DNA from 3 places in the Pseudopedobacter beijingensis genome. Region 1 is predicted to be linked to each of the others. Evidence: riboswitches for the same ligand, from Rfam matches in the RefSeq annotation. Region 1 holds a riboswitch; each other region holds the start of a gene.
What was found. A riboswitch is a leader RNA that binds a small molecule or an ion and turns the genes downstream of it on or off. The one in region 1 is predicted to bind S-adenosylmethionine.
Positions count from the first base shown of each region.

Region 2: it holds a riboswitch for S-adenosylmethionine, as region 1 does, so the genes downstream of both, ACFSAH_RS07375 (OsmC family protein) here and ACFSAH_RS18750 (O-acetylhomoserine aminocarboxypropyltransferase/cysteine synthase family protein) in region 1, are expected to answer to the same signal.
Region 3: it holds a riboswitch for S-adenosylmethionine, as region 1 does, so the genes downstream of both, metH (methionine synthase) here and ACFSAH_RS18750 (O-acetylhomoserine aminocarboxypropyltransferase/cysteine synthase family protein) in region 1, are expected to answer to the same signal.

Region 1 covers NZ_JBHUDG010000051.1:48,530-50,799, forward strand. Annotated here, with positions in the region: gene ACFSAH_RS18745 (trans-sulfuration enzyme family protein) at 1-509, shown strand, start outside; SAM riboswitch class I at 647-750, shown strand; gene ACFSAH_RS18750 (O-acetylhomoserine aminocarboxypropyltransferase/cysteine synthase family protein) at 993-2,270, shown strand, end outside.
Region 2 covers NZ_JBHUDG010000006.1:9,238-11,507, forward strand. Annotated here, with positions in the region: gene ACFSAH_RS07370 (hypothetical protein) at 1-341, shown strand, start outside; gene ACFSAH_RS07375 (OsmC family protein) at 434-958, opposite strand; SAM riboswitch class I at 1,184-1,288, opposite strand; gene ACFSAH_RS07380 (RagB/SusD family nutrient uptake outer membrane protein) at 1,521-2,270, opposite strand, start outside.
Region 3 covers NZ_JBHUDG010000003.1:29,629-31,898, forward strand. Annotated here, with positions in the region: gene ACFSAH_RS02240 (heavy metal translocating P-type ATPase) at 1-457, opposite strand, end outside; gene ACFSAH_RS02245 (Fur family transcriptional regulator) at 524-940, opposite strand; SAM riboswitch class I at 1,085-1,199, shown strand; gene metH (methionine synthase) at 1,329-2,270, shown strand, end outside.

The DNA of each region.
Region 1 (2,270 bases):
ATGTTTGTGGTGGTATTATTATTTTAAAGGAAGAGGATGATTTTTACGAACAATTAAAAACCGTACAGGTTGTAGGTGGTGCCGTTCCTTCCCCATTCGATTGCTATCTGGTAACTCGCGGTATAAAAACATTGGCTTATAGAATGAAAGGTCATGCAGAAAACGCTATGAAACTGGCTGGTTTTCTGGAAGCCCACCCTGCTGTAGAGTCTGTTTATTATCCTGGATTGCCTTCTCATCCGCAGCATCAATTAGCTAAAGAACAAATGAACTCTTTTGGAGGGATGTTATCTTTTTGTCTCAAAAACGGAGAATCTGCTGCTCATAAATTTGTAAATGGAGTTAAAGTATTTACTCAAGCTACAAGTCTGGGAGGCGTAGAAAGTTTGGTAGAACACCGCTATTCCACTGAAGGACCAGATTCTACAACACCTAAAAACCTGGTCAGAATTTCTGTTGGATTAGAAAATATTGAAGATTTAATAAATGATATCAACTTGAACCTTTAAGTTTTTTCGATTTTCATCTAAAATAAAAAAACAAAAACCCAATAATTCCAAATAAAATTTGGTTAATTGTATTTTATTTCCTTATATTTGCAGCAACATTGGTTGAAATACCAAGATCAATTCCTAGAAAAGGTCTTGATTTATAAAGAAGTGGTAAGAGAACAGGCTCTAAGACCCACTGGCAACCTCCCTTAAAAAAGGAAAAGGTGCCAAATCCTGACCCGAGAGGGAAATATAAATTTTAAAAGACATGAAAAAAGCTACTACATTAGAAAATTTCAAAAAACTACAACAAGGGAAATCCCAACATATAAATATTGGTAATTACATTTCTGATTACTGTATATGTTGTTGTATGTGTATGTGCTAATTTTCCCATTTTGCACTACCCTATCACTTTACTATTTTAGCCAACGGTTTAGTGAATCTCTTAAAATTTTTTAAATCAAAATTTATTTATAATAACTTAAAAATCCATAAAAAATGTCAACTCAAAATTTAAAATTCGAAACTTTACAAGTTCATGCGGGACAAGAAGTAGATCCTACAACAGGTTCAAGAGCTGTTCCTTTATATCAAACAACATCATACGTGTTTAAAAACAACGAACACGGAGCCAATCTTTTTGCTTTAAAAGAATTCGGTAATATATATACCCGCATCATGAACCCTACAACTGATGTATTTGAAAAAAGGGTTGCTGCTTTAGAAGGTGGTGTTGGTGCCTTAGCTACATCTTCTGGTCAGGCTGCACAATTTCTTGCCATCACCAACATTCTTCAGGCAGGTGATAATTTCGTAACCACAGGTCGTTTATACGGAGGTACTTATAACCAATTTAAAGTACAATTCAAACGTTTAGGCATAGAAGCCAGGTTTGCTAAAAATGATAATCCGCAATCTTACGAAGAATTAATTGACGAAAATACAAAAGCTTTATATGTTGAAACCATTGGAAACCCGGAATTAAACATTCCTGATTTTGATGCTATTGCTGCTGTATCCAAAAAACACGATATACCTTTTATAGTAGATAATACATTTGGTGCTGGTGGTTACCTTTTCAGACCTATAGACCACGGTGCAAATATTGTAGTTGAAGCTGCAACAAAATGGATAGGCGGTCATGGTACCAGTATTGGTGGGGTAATTGTAGACGCTGGAAACTATAACTGGGGTAACGGAAAATTCCCTCAATTTTCTGAACCTTCAGAAGGTTACCATGGCTTGGTTTTCTCTGATGTTTTTGGTGTTAATGGTCCTTTTGGAAATATCCAGTTTATTATAAGAGCAAGAGTAGAAGGTCTTAGAGATTACGGTTGCTCTCAATCTCCTTTCAACTCTTTCTTATTAATACAAGGTTTAGAAACTCTTTCTTTAAGAGTTCAAAGACACGTAGATAACACTTTGGCATTAGCTAAATGGTTAGAGTCACATCCAAAAGTAAAATCTGTAAATTACCCTGGATTGGAATCTTCTCCATACCATACACTGGCTAAAAAATATCTGAAAAACGGATTTGGTGGTGTATTATCTTTTGAAGTAATTGGCGATAAAGAAAATGCAACTAAAGTAATTAACTCGCTAAAATTAACCAGTAACCTGGCCAATGTTGGTGATGCTAAAACTTTAATCATTCAACCTTCTGCAACTACGCACCAGCAATTAAGTGAAGAAGCACAAATAGCTGCAGGTGTACAACCGGCTGCTTTAAGGGTTTCTGTTGGAATTGAGCATATTGACGATATCAAAGCTGATTTT
Region 2 (2,270 bases), on a different contig from region 1:
TCTACAGCGATGCGCGTCCAAAAACACAGATAAAAGTTACCGTACCTTCAGCTTACAATAAAGATAATGCTGGTATATATTTAGCGTATGAAGGCGAGCCTAACGTTCTGGCTCAACTAGACACTTACGACATGCAAGATCATTTCTTCTCTGAGCATTATGGCTTTATCCCTGTAGGCTTAACCTTACACGTAATATTTATGTCTGAAAACAATGGTTCTGTTGCTTACGCTATCAAAAAAGCGACTATTGTTGCTAATGGAACAATAGCTATAGGAACTGAAGATATAAAAACAACTTCTAAAAGCCAGCTGATTAATATGATTAATGCTTTGAACTAATAATAGCTTAAAGACAGATATACAGATTTTTGATTTAGTGGTTTTAAGATGAGGCGGCTCCTGCAATAGGAGTCGCCTTTTTCTTGAAGGTATTAACCTACCAATTCGTGTTTACTTTGAATAGTTAATTTTCCCTGCACTTTTACAGGGTTAGAAATAATATCCAGAACAGGGCAAATAGCATCTACTTGTTGAGCTAGTCTTTCGAGTTTCTCAGGACTCTCATCCGATACAATAATTGTTTCAAACTCTATTTTTTCATAGCCCGGACGAACCGTACTGTCCAAACCTAAAAAACCTTGTAAATTAAGATCTCCTTTAGTTTTTACCGTTACGCTATCTAATTGTATACCTTTTAAAGAAGCCAATGCTCTGTATACAATTGCCTGGCATGAACCTAAAGAAGCTAGTACATATTCTACCGGATTAGGCGCAGCATCTTTACCTCCCAATAACTCTGGCTCATCAAACTTAAACTCAAATTGTCTTACAGTACTCTTTACACTTACACCTTCTTCAAGTACTGAAGTAGCTTCAAAACTTACTTGTGCTTTATCTGCATCTTTTTTTAATTCCTGAATAAGGCTACCTAATGATTGTTTTACGAATTCTGACATTTTTTAATAAATAAAATATAATTGAATGGATAATAACTCCTGAAAATTGCGGAATTTTATTTAGCAGCAACAGCCCCACAGAAATGTGGAGAATTGTACTTTTATAAAAATTAGATTTTAGTACATCTGCATACAGGTACTACAACAACAGCAGGTATTGTTAATAGTTACAAGGCAATCTAATTCTGTGTAGAATGTGATGTTTTTGATTTTCATGATGTCTCTTATTTATATTTTCCCCTCCATTGGGGACAGGAATTAGCACCGTTCAATCTCTTGATGGTTGCCAGTGGGTTATAGAGCCTGTCTCTCGCCACTTCTTTATAAATCAAGACTCTTTTTAGAGAGGTCTTTCAATAATTACGAGGCAAATATAATAATTTGATTGAAATATAAACCTAGTTTAGAATATTTTTTTCAGACAAAATCTTTTGCTGTTTAATAGAACAGTAAACACTCACCCGTATTGAGAAAAACTGATAATTGCTGTACCTATTTTGTCTATATAGAATAGAATTTAGTTATAAAAAAAGCCCGAGAAATTTCTCAGGCTTTTTTTATTTTACCAACCTTGGTTCTGATCAAACTGTGGCATAATATCCATTTCCCTTTGTGGAATAGGGAAAAGCTCATGTTTATTCTTTTTGGTATAACCTGGTGTTGCTACGGCATAATTTGGAGAACCTGCAGTAATCCACCATATTCCTAATCTTTGTGCTGTAGCTTTAACAGTCTCGTAATAAACGCCCCAACGTACTAAATCTAACCTTCTATGGCCTTCAAAAGCTAACTCAAAAGCCCTTTCTTTACGAACAGCGTCTCTAAAACCCTGAACATCTAAACCTGTCGGCACATCAGCTAAATTACTTGCCGCACTTACAGGAAGTCCGTACCCACGTCTGCGAACCATATTAATGGCGGTATAAGCATCATTTGTAGGTCCTTGTTTCCATTCGTTCAATGCTTCTGCATATAACAACAATACATCTGCATAACGTAAAACATACCAGTTAACATTAGATTTATCGTTATTGATTAACTTATTACTTTGTGGAACGTATTTTTCTGTATCCCATTTACCAGGAGTGTAGTTTTGCTTTGCTTTTTGAGCTTTTGTAGGGTCTGCATCATTGGCAGCTGCAGCAGCATCTGTTCCTACCCATAATTGTTTGGTGGGATTGTACTGGTAGTTTGCCACCGAAATATCTCTCCTTAAATCTTCTGGATAGCCTCTCCAGTCTAACACAAAAGTATGTACTACTTTTACGTTTGCAGCATTAGAACCACGCTCTCCTGCTATTGCTGTTGTTCT
Region 3 (2,270 bases), on a different contig from region 1:
ATACATCTTTGGGGTTTACAGTTTCTATTTTACCGTTCCTCACAACATCTACAGCATCAGGACGCACATCCAGCAAAGCCTTAATATTACCCTTTGCCCGCTTAACCGCCCGTTCCTGAAACCATTCGCCAATAGAATAAAACACCATTACAGCAACTCCTTCGCTATAAGAGCCAATGGAAAATGCGCCAATAGTGGCCACGCTCATTAAAAAGAATTCGTTAAAAAAATCAAACCTCTTGGCTTTTCTCCATGCCAGGTCCAGCACGGAGTATCCCGATAAAAGATAAGCCGCACCATATATAAGTAATTCGGTAATATTATTAAACCGAATATGAAAACCGTATTCCAATACCTGCATAGTTACCAATACAAGTAACGCTACCAGAAGCTGCCAATTATTTAGACCGTGATCATGGTCATGATCGTGGCTATGATTGTGATTATGTTCTGTCATAAATAAAATTATTAGTACTTATTTACAACAAAAGTAGGTTATAATCAGGTGCAATACTATTGCATTCTAATGAACCGTACACTTGGCACAGGTTCCCTTTACCACCAGATTCACTTCCTGAGACAAGAAATAATCAGGCAATACAATAGCAGGTATTTTTGTTTTCGGAAGACAGGAAGTTTCTAAACAAGTATTACAATAAAAATGGACATGCACATGGTTGTGATTATCTGCATCACAACTATCGTCACACATAGCAAACTTTTGGGTTCCCGTACCATCATCAATACTGTGCAGCAAACCATTCTTCTCAAACGTTTTTAACGTTCTGTAAATAGTTATCCGGTCTGCCGGATGCATAAGTTTTTCAAGTTCATTTAAAGAAACAGCCTTATCTTGCTCTACCAAACATTGCACAGTCAACAAGCGCATCGCTGTGGGCTTAATATTTTTCTGCTCTAATAACGTTTCTAACTCTTTCATTGCATAAAAAACAAATAACTTAAAAATTAGTTTCTAATAGAAATGTAACCAAAAAAATTTCGCCAATAATCCGCATCCACCTAATTTTATTTGGAATAGCTATTTAAAATTTGGTTTTCACCAAATTATATTGCAAATTTGCATTGCTTATAAAGAAAGACGGAGGGATTAGACCCGATGAAGTCTTAGCAACCTGTGCTTACAAGGTGCTACGTTCTACTCAGTTAAAATACAAAAATATAACTGGGAAAGATAAGTGAAAGTCAACGGACTACAACACATACCGACTTTTCTTCATTAAGCTTTTAACGAATAACAATGTACATAAATTGATACTGCTTTCATTTTAAGTCTCGATTTATTGCTTTTGTTTGACGATGTGCATTTTATGAATATCAGAGAAGAACTTAAAAAGCGTATCCTGGTGATTGATGGAGCCATGGGTACTATGATCCAAAACTACAAGCTGACTGAAAGTGATTTCAGGGGCGAAAGGTTTAAAAACCATCCTTGCGATGTGAAAGGCAATAATGATATGCTGAACCTGACAAGGCCAGATATTATTAAAGAAATACACAAAGCTTACTTGTTGGCCGGAACCGACATTATCGAGACCAATACGTTCAGTACGCAACGTATTTCTATGGCCGATTATCGGATGGAAGACCTTTCCTATGAACTGAGCTATGAAGGCGCCCGTATAGCCAAAGAAGCCGCTATGGAAATAACGGCTTTAACACCAGACCGTCCCCGTTTTGTTGCAGGAGCCATTGGTCCAACCAACAGAACACTCTCCATTTCGCCAAACGTAAACGACCCTGGATACAGAGCCATTACATTTGACGAGCTTGAAGATGCCTATTACGAACAAATAAGAGGACTGGTAGATGGCGGCGCCGATGTGTTACTGGTTGAAACCATCTTTGATACCTTAAATGCCAAGGCTGCTATTTTTGCTATCAAAAAATACGAAGCAATTATTGGAAGAAAGATCGAGATCATGATCTCCGGAACCATAACTGATGCTTCGGGTCGTACACTATCAGGACAAACTACCGAGGCTTTCTGGAACTCTGTACGCCATGGCGATTTATTATCAATTGGGCTAAACTGTGCTTTAGGGGCAAAAGATATGCGTCCATACATTCAAGAACTTTCTGAGCTGGCAGATGTGTACGTATCTGCCTACCCCAATGCAGGTCTTCCTAATGAGTTCGGACAATACGATGAAACGCCGGTTGAAACCGCCTCTCTTCTGGACGACTTCCTTGGATCAGGATTTCTGAATATTGTGGGTGGCTGTTGTGGTACAACACCAGATCACATTCAG